DNA from 4 places in the Modestobacter marinus genome. Region 4 is predicted to be linked to each of the others. Evidence: predicted binding sites of a transcription regulator. Region 4 holds the regulator's gene; each other region holds the start of a gene.
What was found. The regulator LexA, encoded in region 4, represses DNA repair genes until DNA is damaged. The targets are predictions, from matches to a motif close to TCGAACANNTGTTCGA.

Region 1 (4,989 bases), 180 kb from region 4:
GCGCTCCGGGGACGCGACGGGCCTGGCCCGGGTGTCGTCGGTGGTCGACTCGGTGCGCGCGGAGAAGGGCGCGGACAGCGTCTTCGTCGTCGACAACGGCGACTTCCTGCAGGGCACGCCGCTCACCTACCTGGCCGCCCAGCAGTCGCCGGAGGCCGAGCACCCGATGGCGGCGGCCTACGACGTCATCGGCTACGACGCCCAGGTCGTCGGCAACCACGAGTTCAACTACGGCCTGGACACCCTGGCCGGCTACGTCGACGACGTCGACCACCCGGTGCTCGGTGCCAACGTCATCGACGTCGCCACCGGTGAGCCGTACCTGCCGCCGTACACGCTGCAGGAGATGAAGGTGCGCGGCGCGAAGCCGGTCACCGTCGGCATCATCGGCCTGACCACGCCCGGCTCCGCGATCTGGGACCGCAACAACGTCGAGGGCCAGGTCGAGTTCCGCGACATGGTCGAGACGGCGCAGCAGTGGGTGCCGGTCGTCGCGGAGCAGGCCGACGTCGTCGTCGTCCTCGCGCACGCCGGGGTCGGCGGGACGTCGTCCTACGACGACCCGGCCGTGGGCACGGAGAACCCCTCCGACGTCATCGCCCGGACGGTGCCCGGCATCGACGCCATGGTCGTCGGCCACACGCACCGCGACGCCCCGTCCCAGATCGTGGTCAACGAGGTCACCGGCGAGGAGGTGCTGCTCACCCAGCCCTACCGCTGGGGCGGCACGGTCAGCCAGGTCGACTTCGAGCTGACCAAGACCCGCGGCCAGTGGGACGTCACCAATGCCACGGCCACCGCGCTGCGCACCAAGGACTACCCGGAGGACCCCGAGGTCCTCGCCGTCACCGACGAGGCGCACCAGGCGACGGTCGACTACGTCAACCAGGTCGTGGCCACCTCCACCGAGGAGCTGACCACGCTGACCAGCCGGTACGAGGACACGCCGATCCTCGACTTCATCCAGCAGGTGCAGACCGAGACCGTGGACGCCGCGCTCGAGGGCACCGACCGGGCTGACCTGCCGGTGCTGTCGATCGCCGCCCCGTTCAGCCGGGAGGCGGTCTTCCCGCAGGGCGAGGTCACCATCCGGGACATCGCCGGGCTCTACGTCTTCGACAACACCCTCGAGGCGGTCGAGCTCACCGGCGCCCAGGTGCGCGACTACCTGGAGGAGTCGGCGAGCTACTTCACCCAGGTGCCGGCCACCGGCGACGTCGACCCCGAGACGATCACCAACGCCGACGGGACGCCGGACTACAACTACGACGTGCTCTCCGGCGTCGACTACGACCTGGACGTCTCCCGGCAGGTCGGCGAGCGGGTCACCCGGCTGGAGATCGACGGTGAGCCGGTGGCCGACGACGCCCGGTTCGTCGTCGCGGTGAACAACTACCGGCGCTCCGGCGGTGGCGGGTTCCCGCACATCTCCACGGCGCCGGTGGTCTACAACGAGCAGCTGGAGATCCGCCAGCTGCTCATCGAGTGGGCGCAGGAGCGCGGCGTCATCGACCCGGCCGACTTCTACGTGGAGAACTGGCAGCTCGTCCGCGACGGCGAGCCGCTGCTCGGCTGACCCTCCTCGACCGACGAACGCCCCGCTCCCCGGATGGGGGGCGGGGCGTTCTCGTGTTCCCGGCGTGCCGGACGACGTCCGCCCCGCTCCCGCGGACCGGCGCGGGGCGGACGTCGCGAGCGGGTCAGACCAGACGACGCGCGGAGTTGTAGCCCCACATGGAGTCGACGGCGATGGTGCGGACGACGTCCCCTGCGGTCGGCGCGTGCACCATCAGGCCGTTGCCGATGTAGATGCCGACGTGGCCCACCGGGTCGTAGAAGAAGACCAGGTCACCGGGCTGCAGGTCGGCGCGGGCCACGGGCACGCCCATCGTCGACTGCATGCGGGAGGAGTGCGGCAGCGCGATGCCGGCCGCCGCGAAGGAGTACTGCGTCAGCCCCGAGCAGTCGTAGACGTTCGGGCCGGCCCCGGCCCAGACGTAGGGCTTGCCCTGCTGGGCGAGCGCCGTGTCGACGACGATCTGGGCGGCGGCGTTGGGAGCGGCGACCGGGGCCACCGGTGCCGGGGCGGGTGCTGCGATGGGCGCTCCGCCGCCGCCGACCGAGGCCTGGGCGGCCATCGGGGTGAGGGCGACGCCCGCGCTGGCGAACAGCGCGACCAGTGCCCGGCGACCGGAACGGGAGGGACGGCGGGCAGGGGACGTGCGAGTGGTCGTCATGGACGACGGGTTCTCCTTGTTCTCCTCAACCGCCTACCGAGTTAGCTGACGGGTTCGGGCGGGGAACTCGCCCGGCGCTCCGGCACTCGCGTGCCGTCGCGCTTCACCCCAGAACTGCGGTGGGTCCCCGGTCCGGGTGTCCGCGGCGACGTTGCGGCGGTTGCCCGGTTCGGCGGTGCTCGCCGGTGTCACCGTGTGTGGCGACTCAGGGGCCGGCGGGCGCGGTTGACGGTAGGGGCGTCATGGAACTGTCACAAAGTGCTGCGCGTCGGAGTTCCGACACCCCGTGGAGCTGCAACACGCCCGGCCGGGATCGGCGACTCGCCGACGTGACGTCGGGCAACGTCGGAGCGGGGTAGGAGCTCGATCACCGTGATCGGCTGATTCCCGCCGGTGCACCGAATTCCGGCGGTGCGGCGGGTGCGCACGGTGCGTGTCCGCCGCGCTACCACCGGCCGCGGCTGGTGGCGCCTCGCCGGCGGCTGCGGCAGGTGTTCGTCGCTGGCTGGCTTTCACCACGTCCACTCGGAGCGTGGAGCGCGCGTTGCCATGTCCCGCATGGCAGCCGAGCCGCCTGTCGACGGCTCGCTCCGGCCTGGCTGGGCCCTTCCGCCCAACCCGGCGCCGGTGAGGGTGTCGGTACATCGCGTGTGGTCGTTGGGCGTCTGTCGTTGGCCGTCTCGACCTGCTTCAGTCACGTCCACCCGAGGGAGTCAAGAACATCCCAACATCTGTGGACGGGCGCCTGACCTGCGGATTCGCGTTGTGCGGACCCCTCAGAGGCGATAAGATTCGTACACACGTTCGAACGGGTCGGGAGGTGTTCGGTGAGCGAGTTGATCTCCGCGCTGGATGCCCTAGGCGCCGATGACCTGCACGCCCTGACCGACGGCCAGGTGCTGGACCGGACGGCCATGTTGGTGCAGGTGGTGAACCGCGCGTCGGCGGAGTTGACCCGCACCGTGCGGTGTGCGGACGCCACGCAGGCCGCCGAGCACGACGGGCTGAAGTCCATGCGGTCCTGGCTGATCGGGCACGCACGGCTCGCGCCGGCCGAGGCCTCGCGGATCCTGCGATCCGGGCGGGCCCTGGAGCACTTCCCGACGCTGGCGGCCGGGTTCGCCGAGGGTCAGGTGACCCCCGAGCAGGTCGACGTGGTGGCCAAGAAGGTCGGCCCGGTCGAGGCCGCCCGCGCCGGGGAGCAGGGCATCGACCTGGCGGCGTTCGATGAGGTGTGGACTCAGGTGGCGATGGGCTCACCGCACCAGTCGCTGGTCGCCGCGGTGCAGGCCTTCGAGGACGCCTTGGACCCCGACGGGCCGGAGCCAGACCCCACCGAGGAGCGGCGGCTCACGATCGCCACGCACGCCGATGGTTCGATCACCGGCCGGTTCGACCTGGACGCGACCGGCGGGGAGAAGGTCAAGGCCGCGATCGAGTCGATCGTGCAGGCCAACCGCCCGCAGGGTGATGAGCGGACCCGGGCGCAGCAGAACGCCGACGCGCTGGTGCAGTTGGCGGACAACCAGCTCGCCGCGGGGAGCCTGCCCACGCTGCGCACCGTCAAGCCGCACGTCGTGGTCGGCATCGACATCGAGGACCTGGTCGACCCGGCCACCGGCGCCGGGGCGGCGGAGCTGGGGTTCGGGGCGACGATCTCCGCCGCCCGCGCCCGCTACCTGGCGTGTGACGGGAGCATCTCCCGGATCGTGATGGGTCCCGACGGCATCCCGCTGGACCTGGGCCGGGACCACCGGGTGGTCACCCCGGGGCTGCGCAGGGCCGTGGAACGCCGGGACAAGAGCTGCGTGTTCGCCGGCTGTGGTGCACCGACCCACTGGTGCGATGTGCACCACCTGATCCACTGGCTGCACGGCGGTGAGACGTCGTTGAGCAACTCGGCCCTGTTGTGCGAACGGCACCACACCAAGGTCCACCACGGGTTCCGGGTCGAACGAGATCCCGACGGCCGGTGGCGGACCTGGCGTCCCGACGACACCGAGATCCTCATCGGCCCACCGCTGTAGGGCTGTGGGTGTGGCATGCCGCTGGCCCGCCGTCCGACCGACGGAGGGTCCAGCGGGCTGCGCGGGGCTGGGCAGCTGTTGCGCCGACCGGGACGAGAGCTGGAGCAGGGACCGGGGGAGAGCGGGCGGGAGCAGCTGCGGGACGTCGGCCCGGCGCAGCTCGGGGACGAGCGCGCCGGAGCAGCCCTGGTGGGGGCGGAGCAGTGCCAGAGAAGGCGTCCGCGCTTGGGCAGGTCACCCGGCGGCGGGCTGCTCCAGAGCCTCCTGCACCACGGCGCTCGGGGGGACGGGAGGAGTGGCGACCGCGAGCAGGTCCGCATCGCCGTCGGCCACCGCGGTCAGCCACTGGCCGGCGCTCTGCCGGGCGATCCGGCCGGCCCGCACCGCCTGGGCGAGCGCCAGCTCCAGCGGCGGCATCAACACCGGGTGCCGCCGGCGGTGGCCGAAGACGGCGAGCGTCTGCTGGAACAGGTCGTCGCGGGTCATCCCGGCCACCGACCGGCACAGCGCCACCATCGCGTTGCCGATCTCCTCCGGCGGGACGTGCTCCAGCGCCCGGTCGGTGCTCGTCGCCTGCCGCCGGAACGTCGTCCACGTGGCCGGGTCCAGGGGAGTCCGGTCCGTGGTCGGCGGCCACAGGAACTCCGCACCCGGCTCGGGCAGCAGCGCCAGGATCGACTCCATCCGCGCCGCGTTCACCCGCGGCACCCCGAACGCCGCCGCCG
Region 2 (4,989 bases), 2.5 Mb from region 4:
TCGCCTTCTCGGAGCTGCCCGGCTGGATGCAGCAGGTCGCGGCGGTGTTCCCGCTGAAGTGGCTGACCCAGGGGATGCGCTCGGCCTTCCTCCCCGACCAGGCGGCCGCGTTCGAGGTCGCCGGCGGGTGGGAGCACGGCCGGACCGCCCTGGTGCTGGTCGCGTGGGTGATCATCGGCGTCATGGTGTGCGTGCGCACGTTCCGCTGGCGCCGGGGCGAGGGATGACCGTCGGGTCCCGGCTCCGGTCCGCCGTCGTCCCCGCACCCGGTGGGGACGACGGCGGACCGCCGCTGTCCGAGCGGGGGTGGCGGATCACCGTGCTGGTGCTGCACCTGGCCTTCGGGCTGTTCGTCGCGCTGGCGGTGCTCGACACGCTGCTGAGCGACGTCGGCTCCCGCGCGGTGCTGCTCACCGCTCTGGCCGTGCTGGTGCTGGCCTACGCGACGCTCGGCGCGCCCGCGCTCGCCAGCCGCGACCAGCGCCGGGCCACGGCCTACCTGCCGGTGCTCGTCGGGGTGGTGGGGGTGCTCGCCTGGGAGTTCCCCGAGCTGCTGTTCCTGCTCTTCCTCGGCTTCCCGCAGGTCTGGTTCCTCGCGGAGTCCGCGGTCGTGGGGCTGTGCTGGACCGGTGCGCTGACGGTCGCGGCCACCCTGGGGCCGCTGGTGCACTGGTCGGAGGGCACCGAGCCGGCGTCCGGGCCGGGGCAGACCCTGGTCGGGGCGGCGTTCAGCGTGACGATGGGCCTGTGGGTCACCCGCGTGCTGGAGCAGAGCCGCGAGCGGGCCCTGCTGATCCGGGAGCTGGAGGCGACCCGCGCCGAGCTCGCCGAGGCCCACCGGGAGCAGGGCGTCGCGGCGGAGCGGGAGCGCTGGGCCCGCGAGGTGCACGACACCCTCGCGCAGGGGTACACGAGCATCGTCGTCCTGGCCCAGACCGCCGCGGGGCAGCTGCCCGGCGACCCGGGCGCGGCGGGGGAGCGGGTGGCCCTGATCGAGGAGGTCGCCCGGGAGAACCTGGCCGAGGCCCGCGCGATGGTCGCCGCCCTCGCCCCGGTGGCGCTGGACTCCGCGACGCTGGTCGACGCGCTGCAACGGCTCACCGAGCGGTTCGGCCGGGAGACCGGCCTGGCGACCCGGCTGGACACCGCGGCGCTGGAGGACGACGCCGGGCTGACCCGCGCGGAGGAGATCGTGCTGTTGCGCGGGGCGCAGGAGGCGCTGGCCAACGTCCGCCGGCACGCGGCGGCCAGCGCGGTGCTGCTGCGGGTCAGCCGGGTGGGCGCGGGGGAGTCGGCGCAGGTGTCGGTGCACGTCGAGGACGACGGGGTGGGCTTCGACCCGGCGGCGGCCGACGGGGTGGGCCTGGCCGGGCTGCGGGACCGGGCCGAGCAGGTGGGCGGCGGGGTCGAGGTCGTCTCGTCGCCGGGTGCGGGCACCCGGGTGACGGTGCGGGTGCCAGGGCGATGACCGCGGGCACCGGCGAGCGCGGGACGGAGCGGGACGTGACGACGATCGTGGTGGTGGACGACCACCCCGTCGTCCGCGGTGGGCTCGTCGGCTGGCTGACCGCCCAGCCGGACCTGGCGGTCGTGGCGGAGGCCGGCGACGGGCTGGCGGCGCTCGCGGCGGTCGCCGAGCACTCCCCGGACGTCGTCCTGATGGACCTGCGGATGCCCCGGATGGACGGCGTGACGGCCACCGGCCGGATCACCGCCACGCACCCGGGCGTGCGGGTGCTGGTGCTGACCACCTACGACACCGACGCCGACATCGTCCGCGCGGTCGAGGCCGGCGCGACCGGCTACCTGCTCAAGGACACCCCGCTGCCGCAGCTGGCCGACGCGGTGCGGGCGGCGGCCCGGGGGGAGACGGTGCTGGCCCCGCCGGTCGCCGCCAAGCTGGTGTCCCGGATGCGCGCGCCGGCGGTCGAGGCCCCGACCGCCCGGGAGCTGCAGGTGCTGTCCGGGGTGGCACGCGGGCTGACCAACGCCGAGATCGGCCGGGAGCTGTTCATCGGCGAGGCGACGGTGAAGACCCACCTGCTCCGGGTGTTCGCCAAGCTCGGCGTCGACGACCGCACCCGCGCGGTCCTGGTCGCCGTGGAGCGCGGCCTGCTGGCCGGCCCCGGCTCGGCCGGCTGATCGGCGCTGCGGGTCGGGTTCTGGTTCGGCCGGTTGGCCGGCGTTGCGGGTTGGGCGCTGGTTCGGCTGGTTGGCCGGCGCTGCGGATCGGGCTCTGGCTCGGCCGGCTGACCGGCGTTGCGGGCGGGCCCTGGCTCGGCCGGCTGGCCGGGGCCGCGGCGGCCTGTCAAGGGCCCGTGCGCATCTGTGGACGGGCGCCTGACCTGGGGATTCACGTTGTGCGGCCCCCTCTGAGGCGATAAGATTCGTACACACGTTCGAACGGGTCGGGAGGTGTTCGGTGAGCGAGTTGATCTCTGCGCTGGACGCCCTGGCCACCGATGACCTGCATCTCCTGTCCGACGCTGCCGTGCTGGAGCGGACGGCGTTGCTCGTGCAGCTGGGCAATCGTGTTGCGGCGGAGTTGACCCGCACGGTGCGTCAGGCCGACATCGTGCAGGCCGCGGAGCGCGACGGGCTGAAGTCGATGCGGTCCTGGCTGATCGGGCACGCGCGGCTCGCGCCGGCCGAGGCGTCGCGGATCCTGCGGTCGGGTCGGGGCCTGGAGTACTTCCCGGCTCTTGCGGCTGGGTTTGCCGAGGGCTCGGTGACCGCCGAGCAGGTCGACGTGGTGGCCAGGGCGGTCGGCCCGGTCGAGGTCGCCCGCGCCGGGGAGCAGGGCATCGACCTCGGTGCGTTCGATGAGGTGTGGACTCAGGTGGCGATGGCCTCACCGCACCAGTCGCTGGTGGATGCGGTGCAGGCCTTCGAGGACGCCTTGAACCCCGACGGGCCGGAGCCGGACCCGACGGAGGGGCGGCGGCTGACGATCGCCACGCACGCCGACGGTTCGGTGACCGGCCGCTTCGACCTGGACGTGACCGGGGGCGAGAAGGTCAAGGCAGCGATCGAGTCGATCGTGCAGGCCGACCGCCCGCAGGGTGATGAGCGGACCCGGGCGCAGCAGAACGCCGACGCGCTGGTGCAGTTGGCGGACAACCAGCTCGCCGCAGGGAACCTGCCGACCCTGCGGACGGTGAAGCCGCACGTTGTCGTCGGCATCGACATCGAGGACCTGGTCGACCCGGCCACCGGCGCCCGTGCGGGGGAGCTGGGGTTCGGGGCGACGATCTCCGCCGCCCGCGCCCGATATCTGGCCTGTGACGGCAGCATCTCCCGGATCGTGATGGGCCCCGACGGAACTCCGCTCGATCTCGGCCGGGACCACCGGGTGGTCACCCCGGGGCTGCGCAAGGCCGTCGAACGCCGGGACAAGTCCTGCGTGTTCGCCGGCTGTGGTGCACCGACGTGGTGGTGCGACGTGCACCACCTCATCCACTGGGCTCACGGCGGGGACACGGCGCTGAGCAACTCGGCGTTGTTGTGCGAACGCCACCACACCAAGGTCCACCACGGCTTCCGGGTCGAACGAGATCCCGACGGACGATGGCGGACCTGGCGCCCCGACGACACCGAGATCCTCATCGGCCCACCGCTGTAGTCCCCGCGCTGATGCGGCCCGGGGCTCGGGCCACCCTGGGCTCAGGCGACGCAGCGCTGAGACGTCCTTACGGTCAGACGACCCTGCGTTCGGCGGTCAGCTCGCTGGGGGTGTCGCCGGTGTTCACCGTCGCGCTCGGCTCGACCAGCAGCACCTGGGCGCCGTCGGGGCTGTACGGCTGGTGCGGGGTGCCCTTCGGCACGACGTAGAGCTGACCGGGGCCCAGGGTGACGTCGCCGTCGTCCATCCGGATCGTGAGCGAGCCGGAGAGGACGAGGAAGACCTCGTCGGTCTCCGGGTGGCTGTGCCGGGTGAACTCCCCGCGCGTGTGCACCACACGCAGGTCGTAGTCGTTCAGCACGGCGACGGTGCGGGGCGACCACGGCTGGTCGACGGTGGCCAGGACGGCGGCGAGATCCACGGGTTCGGGCATCTGGCCATCCTCGTCCACCGGGGGAGCGCGTCAACGCCCGTAAGCTGGTTCCCCGTGAGTCTCACCATCGGGATCGTCGGCCTGCCCAACGTCGGCAAGTCGACCCTCTTCAACGCCCTGACCAAGAACGACGTGCTCGCCGCGAACTACCCGTTCGCGACGATCGAGCCGAACGTCGGCGTGGTGGGCGTGCCCGACCCGCGGCTGGCGAAGCTCGCCGAGGTCTTCGGCTCGCAGAAGATCATCCCGGCCACCGTGTCCTTCGTGGACATCGCCGGCATCGTGCGCGGCGCCAGCGAGGGGCAGGGCCTGGGCAACAAGTTCCTGGCCAACATCCGCGAGAGCGACGCGATCTGCCAGGTGATCCGGGTGTTCACCGACCCCGACGTGGTGCACGTCGAGGGCAAGGTCTCCCCGGCCGACGACATCGAGACGATCAACACCGAGCTGATCCTCGCCGACATGCAGACGCTGGAGAAGGCGATCCCGCGGCTGGAGAAGGAGTCGCGCAAGGAGAAGGACCGCAAGGTCCTGCACGACGCCGCCGTCGCCGCCCAGGAGGTGCTCAACAGCGGGAAGACGCTCTTCGCCGCCGGTGTCGACGCCGAGCCGCTGCGCGAGCTGACCCTGCTGACGACCAAGCCGTTCCTGTACGTCTTCAACGTCGACGCCGACGAGCTGGCCAACACCGAGGTGCTCGACGAGCTGCGGGCACTGGTCGCCCCGGCGGAGGCGATCTTCCTCGACGCGCAGACCGAGTCCGAGCTGATCGAGCTCCCCGACGACGAGGCCGCCGAGCTGCTGGCCTCCATCGGCCAGGACGAGCCGGGGCTGGACCAGCTGGCCTCCGTCGGCTTCCGCACGCTCGGCCTGCAGACCTACCTGACCGCCGGGCCCAAGGAGTCGCGGGCCTGGACGATCCCGGTCGGCGCCA
Region 3 (4,989 bases), on a different contig from region 4:
GCGGGATGGCCGTGGCGCCGGGCCCCTTGCCGACGACGACGTCGACCCGGAAGTCCTCCATCGCCATGTACAGCAGTTCCTCGGCCGGACGGGCGATCCGGTGGATCTCGTCGATGAACAGCACGTCACCGGGGCCCAGGTTGGACAGCATCGCGGCCAGGTCACCCGAGCGCTCGATGGCGGGCCCGCTGGTGATCTTCACCGCGGTGCCCAGCTCGGAGCCGATGATCAGCGCGAGGCTGGTCTTGCCGAGCCCGGGCGGGCCGGACAGCAGCACGTGGTCCGGTGGCCGGCCACGGCGCTTGGCGCCCTCGAGCACGAGGTCCAGCTGGCGGGCGACCTTGGGCTGGCCGATGAAGTCGGCCAGCGAGTTCGGGCGCAGCGCCGACTCGACGACCCGCTCCTCCTCACCGGCCCGGGGGTCGACGGCGTCGTCGGGGAACCGCCCCGGCCCGGCGTCGGCGGCCGACAGCCCGCGGTCGAACGGGGAGCTCACGACCGGCCCAGGATCTGCAGCGCCTGCCGCAGCAGCACCGCGACCTGCACGCCACCGGCCAGCTGCTGCTCCTCGGCCACCGGCTCCAGGGCGGTGACCGCGGTGTCGGCCTCCCGGCTGGTCCAGCCCAGCCCGACCAGCGCCGCGCCGAGCTGGTCACGCCACGGGGCCACCGGGGTCACCGCGCCGAGACCCTGGGCCGGCGGGCCGTCCAGCGAGGTGTCCGAGGCCGTCGTGCCGAGCCGATCGCGCAGCTCCAGCACCAGCCGCTCGGCGCCCTTCTTCCCGATGCCGGGGACCTGCATCAGCGCCTTGAGGTCGCCCATCGACACCGCGCGGCGCACCTCGCGCGGCGGGTGGATGGCCAGCACCGCCTGGGCGAGCCGCGGGCCCACGCCGTTGGCGGTCTGCAGCAGTTCGAACAGCTGCCGCTCGTCGTCGTCGGCGAAGCCGTAGAGGGTGAGGGAGTCCTCGCGGACCACCAGGCTCGTCGACAGCCGGGCCTGCTCCCCCACCGCCAGCCGGGCGATCGTGCCGGGCGTGCACTGCACGGACAGGCCCACGCCACCGACCTCGACGACCGCGCCGTCGGGCGAGACCGCAGCCACCCGGCCGTTCACCGAGGCGATCATCGCGCCGACACCCCCGTCCAGCGCGGCAGGGTCGCCGGGCGGACCGGCGCACCGATGCCACCGGCCAGGGCCGCGACCCGCAGCCGCTGCTGCGCCGGGCCGCGCCACACGTGGCAGACGGCCAGCGCGAGTGCGTCGGCGGCGTCCGCGGGCTTGGGGGCGGTGGCGAGCCCGAGCACCCGGGTGACCATCAGGGTGACCTGGTCCTTGTCCGCGCGGCCGTTGCCGGAGATGGCGGCCTTGACCTCGCTGGGCGTGTGCCAGGCGACCGGCACGTCGGCCTGCGCCGCGGCCAGCGCAGCGACCCCGGCGGCCTGCGCGGTGCCCGTCGCCGTCCCCTTGTTGTTCTGGGTGAACACCCGCTCGATCGCCACGGCGGTCGGCCGGTGCGCACGGAGGAGTGCGGTCACCGCGGTGTGCACCTCCAGCAGACGCAGTTCCAGGTCCAGGTCGGGCGAGGTGCGCACGACGCCGACCCCCAGCGCCTCCGGCCGCGCCCCGGGGCGCCCCTCGACCACGCCCCACCCACACCGGGTGAGCCCCGGGTCGATGCCGAGCACCCGCATGAGGACCTCCACCAGCCGACGAACACGTGTTCGAACCACGCTAACCGCCGAACCCGGGGACGTCGCCCTCCGACACGCCCCGCGACGTCACCGACCGGCCCCGCTGCAGGGGCCCGCGCTGAGCCTGCGAAGCGTGGGGGGCAGCCGGTGGAAGGACCCCCTCGCCCCCCAGCACTCGCGAGCTCGCACCGGGACCCTGCGAGGGGGCCTCAAGCGTCGATGGTCTCCATGACCTCGTCGGAGACGTCGTAGTTCGCGTACACGTTCTGCACGTCGTCCAGGTCCTCGAGGGCGTCGATGAGCCGGAAGACCTTGCCGGCCCCGTCGGCGTCCAGCTCGACCTGCACGCTGGGCAGGAAGCCCATGTCCGCCGAGTCGTAGTCGATGCCGGCGTCCTGCAGGGCGGTGCGCACGGCGACCAGGTCGGTGGGCTCGCAGATCACTTCGAGGGTGTCACCCAGGTCGCGGACCTCCTCCGCGCCGGCGTCCAGCACGGCCATCAGCACGTCGTCCTCGGTGGTGCCCGTCGCGGGGACCACCACGACGCCCTTGCGGGAGAACAGGTAGGAGACCGACCCCGGGTCGGCCATGTTCCCGCCGTTGCGGGTCATCGCCGTGCGCACCTCCATCGCCGACCGGTTCTTGTTGTCGGTGAGGCACTCGATGAGCACGGCGACGCCGCCGGCGGCGTAGCCCTCGTAGGTGATGCTCTGGTAGTCGACCCCGCCGGCCTCCAGGCCGCCGCCGCGCTTGACCGCACGGTCGATGTTGTCGTTGGGCACCGAGCTCTTCTTCGCCTTCTGGACGGCGTCGTAGAGCGTCGGGTTGCCCGACAGGTCAGCGCCGCCGGTGCGCGCTGCGACCTCGATGTTCTTGATCAGCTTGGCGAAGAGCTTGCCGCGCTTGGCATCGATGCCAGCCTTCTTGTGCTTGGTCGTCGCCCACTTGGAATGCCCGCTCACGACGTTCTCCCTCCACTGCCCGCGTCCGCTCCGGCGCCGGCACTGCTCGCATGGTCTCGTGCCCTCATCGCCGTCGCCTCCCGCACCAGCTCCACGAACAGCGCGTGCACCCGGCTGTCGCCGGTGAGCTCGGGGTGGAAGCTGGTGGCCACCAGCCGGCCCTGACGGACGGCGACGATCTTACCGTCGGCCGGTCCGCCCTCCACCCGGCCGAGCACCTCGACGTCCGGGCCCGCCTGCTCGACCCACGGCGCCCGGATGAACACCGCGTGCACCGGCGCACCGGGGACGCCGGCCAGCCGCACGTCGGTCTCGAACGAGTCGACCTGCCGGCCGAAGGCGTTGCGGCGCACCGTCACGTCCAGGCCGCCGATGGTGACCTGGTCGGGCGGGGCGTCGAGCACCGTGTCGGCCAGCATGATCATCCCAGCGCACGACCCGTAGGCGGGCAGCCCGGCCCGGACGGCGTCCCGGAGCGGCTGCAGCATGCCGAAGCGCGAGGCGAGCTTGGCCATCGTGGTGGACTCCCCGCCGGGTACGACCAGCCCGTCGACCTCGGCCAGCTCGGCGGGCCGCCGCACCGGCCGGGCCTCGGCACCGGCTGCCCGCAGCGCGGCCAGGTGCTCGCGCACGTCACCCTGCAGCGCGAGCACCCCCACCACCGGGGACGTTCCTACCTGCGCGTCGCTCACCAACCGCGGGTGGCGTAGCGCTCGCTCTCCGGGAGCGTGGAGACGTTGATGCCCACCATCGGCTCACCGAGACCGCGGGAGACCTTGGCGATCACGGCCGGGTCGTCGAAGAAGGTGGTGGCCTGCACGATCGCGGCGGCGCGCTGGGCCGGGTCACCGGACTTGAAGATGCCCGAGCCGACGAACACGCCCTGGGCGCCCAGCTGCATCATCATCGCCGCGTCCGCCGGGGTGGCGATGCCGCCGGCGGTGAACAGGACGACGGGCAGCTCGCCGGTGCGGGCGACCTCGGCCACCAGGTCGTACGGGGCCCGCAGCTCCTTCGCGGCGACGAACAGCTCGGTCTCGTCCAGCGTCGTCAGCCGCTTGATGCCGGCCCGGATGGACCGCATGTGCCGGGTGGCCTCGACCACGTTGCCGGTGCCGGCCTCGCCCTTGGACCGGATCATCGCCGCGCCCTCGGAGATCCGGCGCAGCGCCTCGCCCAGGTCGGTGGCGCCGCAGACGAAGGGCACGGTGAACGCGCTCTTGACGATGTGGTGGGCCTCGTCGGCCGGGGTCAGCACCTCGGACTCGTCGACGTAGTCGACACCGAGGGCCTGCAGCACCTGGGCCTCGACGAAGTGACCGATCCGGGCCTTGGCCATCACCGGGATGGAGACCGCGCCGATGATGCCCTCGATCATGTCCGGGTCGCTCATCCGGGCGATGCCGCCCTCGACGCGGATGTCGGCGGGCACCCGCTCCAGGGCCATCACCGCGACCGCGCCGGCGTCCTCGGCGATCTTCGCCTGCTCGGGGGTGACGACGTCCATGATGACGCCGCCCTTCAGCTGCTCGGCCATGCCGCGCTTGACGCGCTCGGTGCCGGTGCCGGTGGGCGCGTCGGTGGGCCGGTCGGTGGGCTCGGTGTGGTTCAGGGACACGCTGCTGCCTCGCAGGTCGTCGGGCCGGGGACCGGCGGGAGGGGACGACCCAGCGTACGGCGGGTCAGCGGACACCCCGCGCGGCGCCGGAGCCGGGGGAGGTGAGCAGCGCGTCCAGGCCGTCGTCGATGTCGAAGTACCGGGGCAGCGGCCGGGCGGCGTGCAGCCGCAGCACCCGGGCGAGCCGGCCCCGGCGCAACGTGCGGGTGTCCCGGACGGCGTCGTTGTAGAACCGCCGGGCCAGGCCCACCCGCATGCCGGCGTCCTGCAACTCCGGGGTCAGCACCCCGGCGGGCACCCGGCGGAGCAGCCGGCCGACCAGGTTCTCGGCGGCCTCGCGGTCGCCGGCCGACGGCGTGCGCGCACCCGCTGCGGCGGCGGCCAGGGCGCCGGCGAGCTCGGGGCCGAGGTCCTCGGCGTGTTCCCGGGCCAGCGCCGCGGCCAGCTCGGCCCGGCGCAGCAGGCCGACGTCGAGCACCTCCCGCGCCCGGCGGACCCGCCCGGCCAGCCGGCGCAGCCGGGTGAGCGTCCAGAGCGCCCAGGTGAGCACCAGGACGACCAGCAGCCCGGCGGCGAGCAGCAGCCAGGTCGCGGTCGTCATGGGATCCGAGGCTAGCGGCGCGCCCGCCTCCGGAACGGCCCGGACGGCCCGAGCCCACCGGTGGCGTCGGGCACGTCGCCCAGCAGCGCGGCGTCGTCGGTGGCGGAGGTGGTG
Region 4 (4,989 bases):
GGAGACCGGCCCGGAGGCGGTGCCGCCGGAGGAGAGCAGCTCCTTGGAGGAGCGGATCCGGGAGAGGTTCAGGCCGGCACCGGAGCCGCCCTTGAAGATCAGGCCCTCTTCCCGGTACCAGTTCAGGATCGAGTCCATCGTGTCGTCGACGGCCAGGATGAAGCAGGCGCTGACCTGCTGCGGGGAGGCCGTGCCGACGTTGAACCAGACGGGCGAGTTGAAGCTGAACACTTGGTGCAGCAGCATCCAGGTGAGCTCGTGCTCGAAGACCTCGGCGTCGCCCTCGCTGGCGAAGTAGTCGTGCTCACGGCCGGCCGCGCCGTAGGTCAGGACGACCCGGTCGATGAGCTGCCGCAGGCTCGTCTCACGCTGGGAGCTGCCGACCGCACCCCGGAAGTACTTGGTGGTGACGATGTTGGTGGCGTTGATGCTCCACTCGGCCGGGAACTCGACCCCGCGCTGCTCGAAGTTGATCGAGCCGTCCCGCCAGTTGGTCATGACGACGTCGCGGCGCTCCCACACGACCTCGTCGTAGGGGTGCACACCGGCGGTGGTGAACACCCGCTTGACCTTCAGGCCCTTGCCGCGGCTGGGGGCCTTGGCGGTGCGGCGGTTCCGGCTGGTGCTGAGGCGGTCGGCTGTCTCGGTCATCGTGCGAGGGCTCCCTGGGTCGGACTGGTGCGGTGGTGCTGGCGGAGCGGCTGGGGAAGCCGGCGGGGTGCCGGAGCCGGGTCGTGCGGTCTCCTCGTCGAGACCTGTCTAGCGGAGGGGTCGGACAGTTCTCACGGGCCGCCGGCGCTGCCGCCGTCGACTGGTCGCGGCCGCTCGGCAGCTCGCCGGCGGGTGGTCGTGCCGGTCGCGGGGCTCTCCCGGTCGCCGTCGACCGGGCCCCGCTCGGCGGGCGGCGCCTCGGAGGGCGTCGCGTCCGAGGGCTTCGCGTCGGAGGGCTTCGCGGCGCTGCGGGCCGGTGCACCGCGGAGCTCGGCGATCTCCTTCTCGAAGTCGGCGACCGAGGAGAAGCTGCGGTAGACGCTGGCGAAACGCAGGTAGGCGACCTCGTCCAGGTCGCGCAACGGGCCGAGGATGGCCAGGCCGACCTCGTGGCTGGGGATCTCGGCGCAGCCGGTGGCCCGCACGGCGTCCTCCACCTGCTGGGCGAGCAGGGCCAGCTGGTGCTCGTCGACCGGCCGCCCCTGGCAGGCGCGCCGGACGCCGGCGACGACCTTGCCGCGGGTGAAGGGCTCGCTCACGCCGCTGCGCTTGACGACGGCGAGGACCGCCTCCTCCACGGTGGTGAAGCGGCGCCCACAGCCGGGGCAGGAGCGTCGACGGCGGGTGGTCGCCCCCTCGTCGGTCTCCCGGGAGTCGATGACCCGGCTGTCGGGGTTGTGGCAGAAGGGGCAGCGCATGTCGATCTCCTCCTCCCCGAGGTGTCGTGCGGGGCCTGCCCACGGCGTCGTAAGACCGTGACCGGGCTCCCCGCCGAAGGCCGTGCTGTGGACTGCGCCGGGGACATCCGGTGGATGCGCCGGGGAGAACGTGTGGAACGGCTGTGGATGGCTTACAGCCCTGTAACTACTAGATGTTGTGGTGGAACCGTACGACCACCCCTACAGGTGTGCAAGCCCTGACGAGCGTGTCGTCTTCCGCATCTGCCCCGAGGACCCCGCCCGCCCCATCCGCGGCCACCCACACCGGGCTCGCCGGCCCCGATCGGGCAGGTCAGGGCCGCGACGCGAGGGCACGCCCGACACTCTCGGCGCACCGCCCGACCGGAGGTACGCCCACCGGCGGACGGCTCACGGGAGCTCGAGCACCTGGCCGGGGACGAGGTCGACACCGGGGAGGTCGTTCACGTCGAGCAGGGCGTCCACCACCGCGCGCCGGTCCTCCTCGGGCGCGATCTCCCCCGCGATGGACCACAGCGTGTCCCCGTCCTGGACCACGATCGTCGTCGAGCCCGCCAGCTCGAGGCCACCCCCGGCCCCGCCGACCTCGACCGCGATCGTCGCCGCGGCGACGGAGAGCCCGAAGGCGATGGACAGGCCGGCGACGACCCGCCGCCCACGCCGGGTGAGACGCAGGGGCGGCTGCTCGTCGCGACCACGGGCGGCGACCCGACCGGACCGCACCGACAGCCCGGCACACCCACCGCCGCGCACACCGCGGCCGCCGGTCGGGGCGTCGAGGCCCGTACGCCCTCCACCCACCCGGCCGGGCCCCGGTCGGACGACCGCGGGGGCCGCCGGCCGAGGCGCCCGCCGCAGCGCGGCGCCGCGGCCCGGCGCCGCCGTCCTGGGCGGACGCGTCACCGTCCGCCCGGTCGGGAACGGGAGGACGACCGCCGCGACGGGAGACGCAGCGGTGAGCTCGGGCTGGGGACTGGCCATCGGAGTGCTCCAGGGGTCTCACGGTGCCGGACGGTCGAACAGGCGTTCGAATCGAACGCCTGCGCGATGTCTACCGCACACCTCCGACAGGAACACGCCGACACGGCGACTCCTTCGAACACGTGTTTGAACGAAGGGCCCGGAGGCGATACGGTTCCGAGGCGATCGAGGGCGGCGTCCGCGGTCCCGGCTCGCCGTGGTCACACGGCTGTCGGTGCGGCAGAGCGCCGGGAACTGCTGCCGAGGCAGCCGGACGAGGAGGACACATGGCGGTCGACGGCCCGAAGGCGCGCGGCGGCACGAGTCCCTCGCGGCGTGGCGCGTCCAGCACGACACCCGCCGACGACGCAGCGCCGACGGCGGCGGGCGCCGCGGTGCGCGAGTTCCCCGACCGGTCCGCCGACGGCGACGGTCTGACCCAGCGGCAGCGCCGGGTGCTCGAGGTCATCCGCGACTCCATCGAGCGCCGCGGCTACCCGCCCTCCGTCCGGGAGATCGGCGAGGCGGTCGGCCTCTCCTCGGCCTCGTCGGTGGCCCACCAGTTGTCGGTGCTGCAGCGCAAGGGGTGGTTGCGCCGTGACCCGAACCGGCCGCGTGCGCTCGACGTGCGACTGCCCGGTGACGCCACCGCGACGGGCACGAGCGAGCCCGCCGCCGAGGGGCCGGCCGGTCCGGGCGCGGCCGGTGCCGTCGACGACGCCACGACGCCTCGCCCCACGTACGTGCCCCTGGTCGGCCGGATCGCGGCCGGCGGTCCGGTGCTGGCCGAGCAGGCGGTCGAGGACGTCTTCCCGCTGCCCCGCGAGCTGGTCGGCGAGGGCACGCTGTTCATGCTGAAGGTGGCCGGTGACTCGATGGTCGACGCGGCGATCTGTGACGGTGACTGGGTCGTCGTCCGGCAGCAGCCGACCGCAGAGAACGGCGAGATCGTCGCCGCGATGATCGACGGCGAGGCGACGGTCAAGACGTACAAGCGGCGCGACGGGCACGTGTGGCTCCTGCCGCACAACGACGCCTACGAGCCCATCCCCGGCGACGACGCCACGGTCCTCGGCCGGGTCGTCACCGTGCTCCGCCGGGTCTGACCCGGGCGGGCGGCGCCGGGCCTCCGTTCAGGTCGGGCGCCGCCGACGCGTGCCGCCAGGTCCTCGGCCGGGTCGCCACCGCGCCCGCCCTCAGGCCGGGCGCCGCCGCAGCTTGCCGCCCAGCCACACGAGGACGGTGGCCACGGAGGCGGCGATGAGACCGGCGGTCAGCGGCTCCACCCCACCGGCGGTCGCCAGCGACCCGGCCGCGTCCTCGGTGGCCGCCGCCGGGTCCGCCGGGGCGGTGCCCGCCAGGTCACCGGTGGCGGGCACCTGGGTGACCACCGCGGGCAGCCCCTCGCCGGCGACCAGCAGGTCCCGGTCGTTGGCCGCGAAGGTGATGGCCTCCCCCTGGGGTGCCTCCGGCAGCGGCACCCGCACCGGCGACCCGGCCAGCGCTCCGGCGACGTCCGAGCCGCTCAGCGGCCAGACGTAGGCGTCGGTGTAGGTCCGCAGGGCGATGCGCGAGCCGTCCGTGGAGACCGCACCACCGGTGACCATCAACTGTCCGGCCCGGCCCACCGGACCGCCCGGCGTGCCGGTCAACGTGAAACCGAGCGTCGCCACCTGGCTCATCGGCACGGTGGCCCCGTCGGCGAGGGGCGCATCGGGGCGGTACACGGAGCTGGCGCCGAGCACCTCCTTGGTCACCAGGTACGGGGTGCCGTCGGGCGCGAGCAGGAGCGCCTCGGCGTCGTGCGCCCCGTCGGGGTAGGTCAGCCTGGTCAGCACCGTGGTCCCGTCCGGGCGGAGGCCGATCAGCGCCACCGTCTCCCGGCTCTGCGCGTTGTCGCCGATGTCGGCGACCCAGAGGGTGCCGTCGACGGCGAGGGCGAGGTCCTCCGGGTCGTAGGGGTCGACCTCCGCGGAGCGCACCTCGCCCACCGCGCAGGCTCCGTCGAGCAGCAGCACCTCGACGCGGTCGCCGCCGTCGTTCATCGCGAGCATCGTGTCCCCGGCGCCGGCCAGGCCGGAGAGCTCGGGGAGCCGCGGGTCGGTGACCTCGCACCGGGTGACCGGCTCGCCGTAGGGAGCGGCCCCGTCGTCGGCAGCCGCGGACCCGGCCGGCAGCAGCGCGAGCAGCAGGCCGGCGGGCGCACAGAGGGCGGCGCCCGCCGCCGTCCTGCGGCGGGTGGCGCCGCTACGCCTCGGATCGGCCGGCTCTGGCACCGACCCAGCGTGACAGCACGGCAGCGTCCAGTGCGTGAACCACGCCCAACAGCAGGAGCCCGACCGAGAGCCCGACCACCGCGTCGGTGACCCAGTGGAAGTCCAGCGCCACCATGGCCACTCCCGTCGCCACCGGCCCCAGCACGCTGAGCAGCCAGGCGGCCCGCTGCACGCCGGCGGGCAGACGGTACTCGACGGCCTGCCACCGGGCCACGCCCCACATCAGGACGGCGTTCGCCACGTGGCCCGAGGGGTAGCTGGCCCCGTCCTGGTGGAAGAACGACCCGGGGAAGGCCGGGGCCGTGCGGCCGGTGCCCCACTTGAAGGCGTAGACCACGGTGGTG

Region 1: the regulator LexA is predicted to act here: its motif matches at 3,030-3,045, upstream of FB380_RS13805 (HNH endonuclease signature motif containing protein).
Region 2: the regulator LexA is predicted to act here: its motif matches at 2,388-2,403, upstream of FB380_RS01270 (HNH endonuclease signature motif containing protein).
Region 3: the regulator LexA is predicted to act here: its motif matches at 1,713-1,728, upstream of ruvC (crossover junction endodeoxyribonuclease RuvC).

The regions. Positions count from the first base shown of each region.
Region 1 covers NZ_JAAMPA010000001.1:2,918,908-2,923,896, forward strand. The annotation lists gene FB380_RS13795 (bifunctional metallophosphatase/5'-nucleotidase) at 1-1,576, shown strand, start outside; gene FB380_RS13800 (C40 family peptidase) at 1,701-2,237, opposite strand; cyclic di-AMP (ydaO/yuaA leader) riboswitch at 2,254-2,406, opposite strand; gene FB380_RS13805 (HNH endonuclease signature motif containing protein) at 3,065-4,264, shown strand; gene FB380_RS13810 (DUF3320 domain-containing protein) at 4,499-4,989, opposite strand, start outside.
Region 2 covers NZ_JAAMPA010000001.1:260,981-265,969, reverse strand. The annotation lists gene FB380_RS01285 (ABC transporter permease) at 1-227, shown strand, start outside; gene FB380_RS25190 (sensor histidine kinase) at 224-1,468, shown strand; gene FB380_RS01275 (response regulator) at 1,465-2,142, shown strand; gene FB380_RS01270 (HNH endonuclease signature motif containing protein) at 2,423-3,622, shown strand; gene FB380_RS01265 (cupin domain-containing protein) at 3,696-4,055, opposite strand; gene ychF (redox-regulated ATPase YchF) at 4,110-4,989, shown strand, end outside.
Region 3 covers NZ_JAAMPA010000002.1:833,080-838,068, forward strand. The annotation lists gene ruvB (Holliday junction branch migration DNA helicase RuvB) at 1-496, opposite strand, end outside; gene ruvA (Holliday junction branch migration protein RuvA) at 493-1,128, opposite strand; gene ruvC (crossover junction endodeoxyribonuclease RuvC) at 1,125-1,706, opposite strand; gene FB380_RS19905 (YebC/PmpR family DNA-binding transcriptional regulator) at 1,904-2,656, opposite strand; gene pdxT (pyridoxal 5'-phosphate synthase glutaminase subunit PdxT) at 2,653-3,348, opposite strand; gene pdxS (pyridoxal 5'-phosphate synthase lyase subunit PdxS) at 3,345-4,274, opposite strand; gene FB380_RS19920 (hypothetical protein) at 4,339-4,875, opposite strand; gene FB380_RS19925 (glycosyltransferase family 4 protein) at 4,887-4,989, opposite strand, start outside.
Region 4 covers NZ_JAAMPA010000001.1:2,743,033-2,748,021, reverse strand. The annotation lists gene FB380_RS13025 (vitamin B12-dependent ribonucleotide reductase) at 1-651, opposite strand, end outside; gene nrdR (transcriptional regulator NrdR) at 783-1,409, opposite strand; gene FB380_RS25995 (LysM peptidoglycan-binding domain-containing protein) at 1,800-2,132, opposite strand; gene lexA (transcriptional repressor LexA) at 2,657-3,475, shown strand; gene FB380_RS13005 (hypothetical protein) at 3,566-4,645, opposite strand; gene FB380_RS13000 (phosphatase PAP2 family protein) at 4,617-4,989, opposite strand, start outside.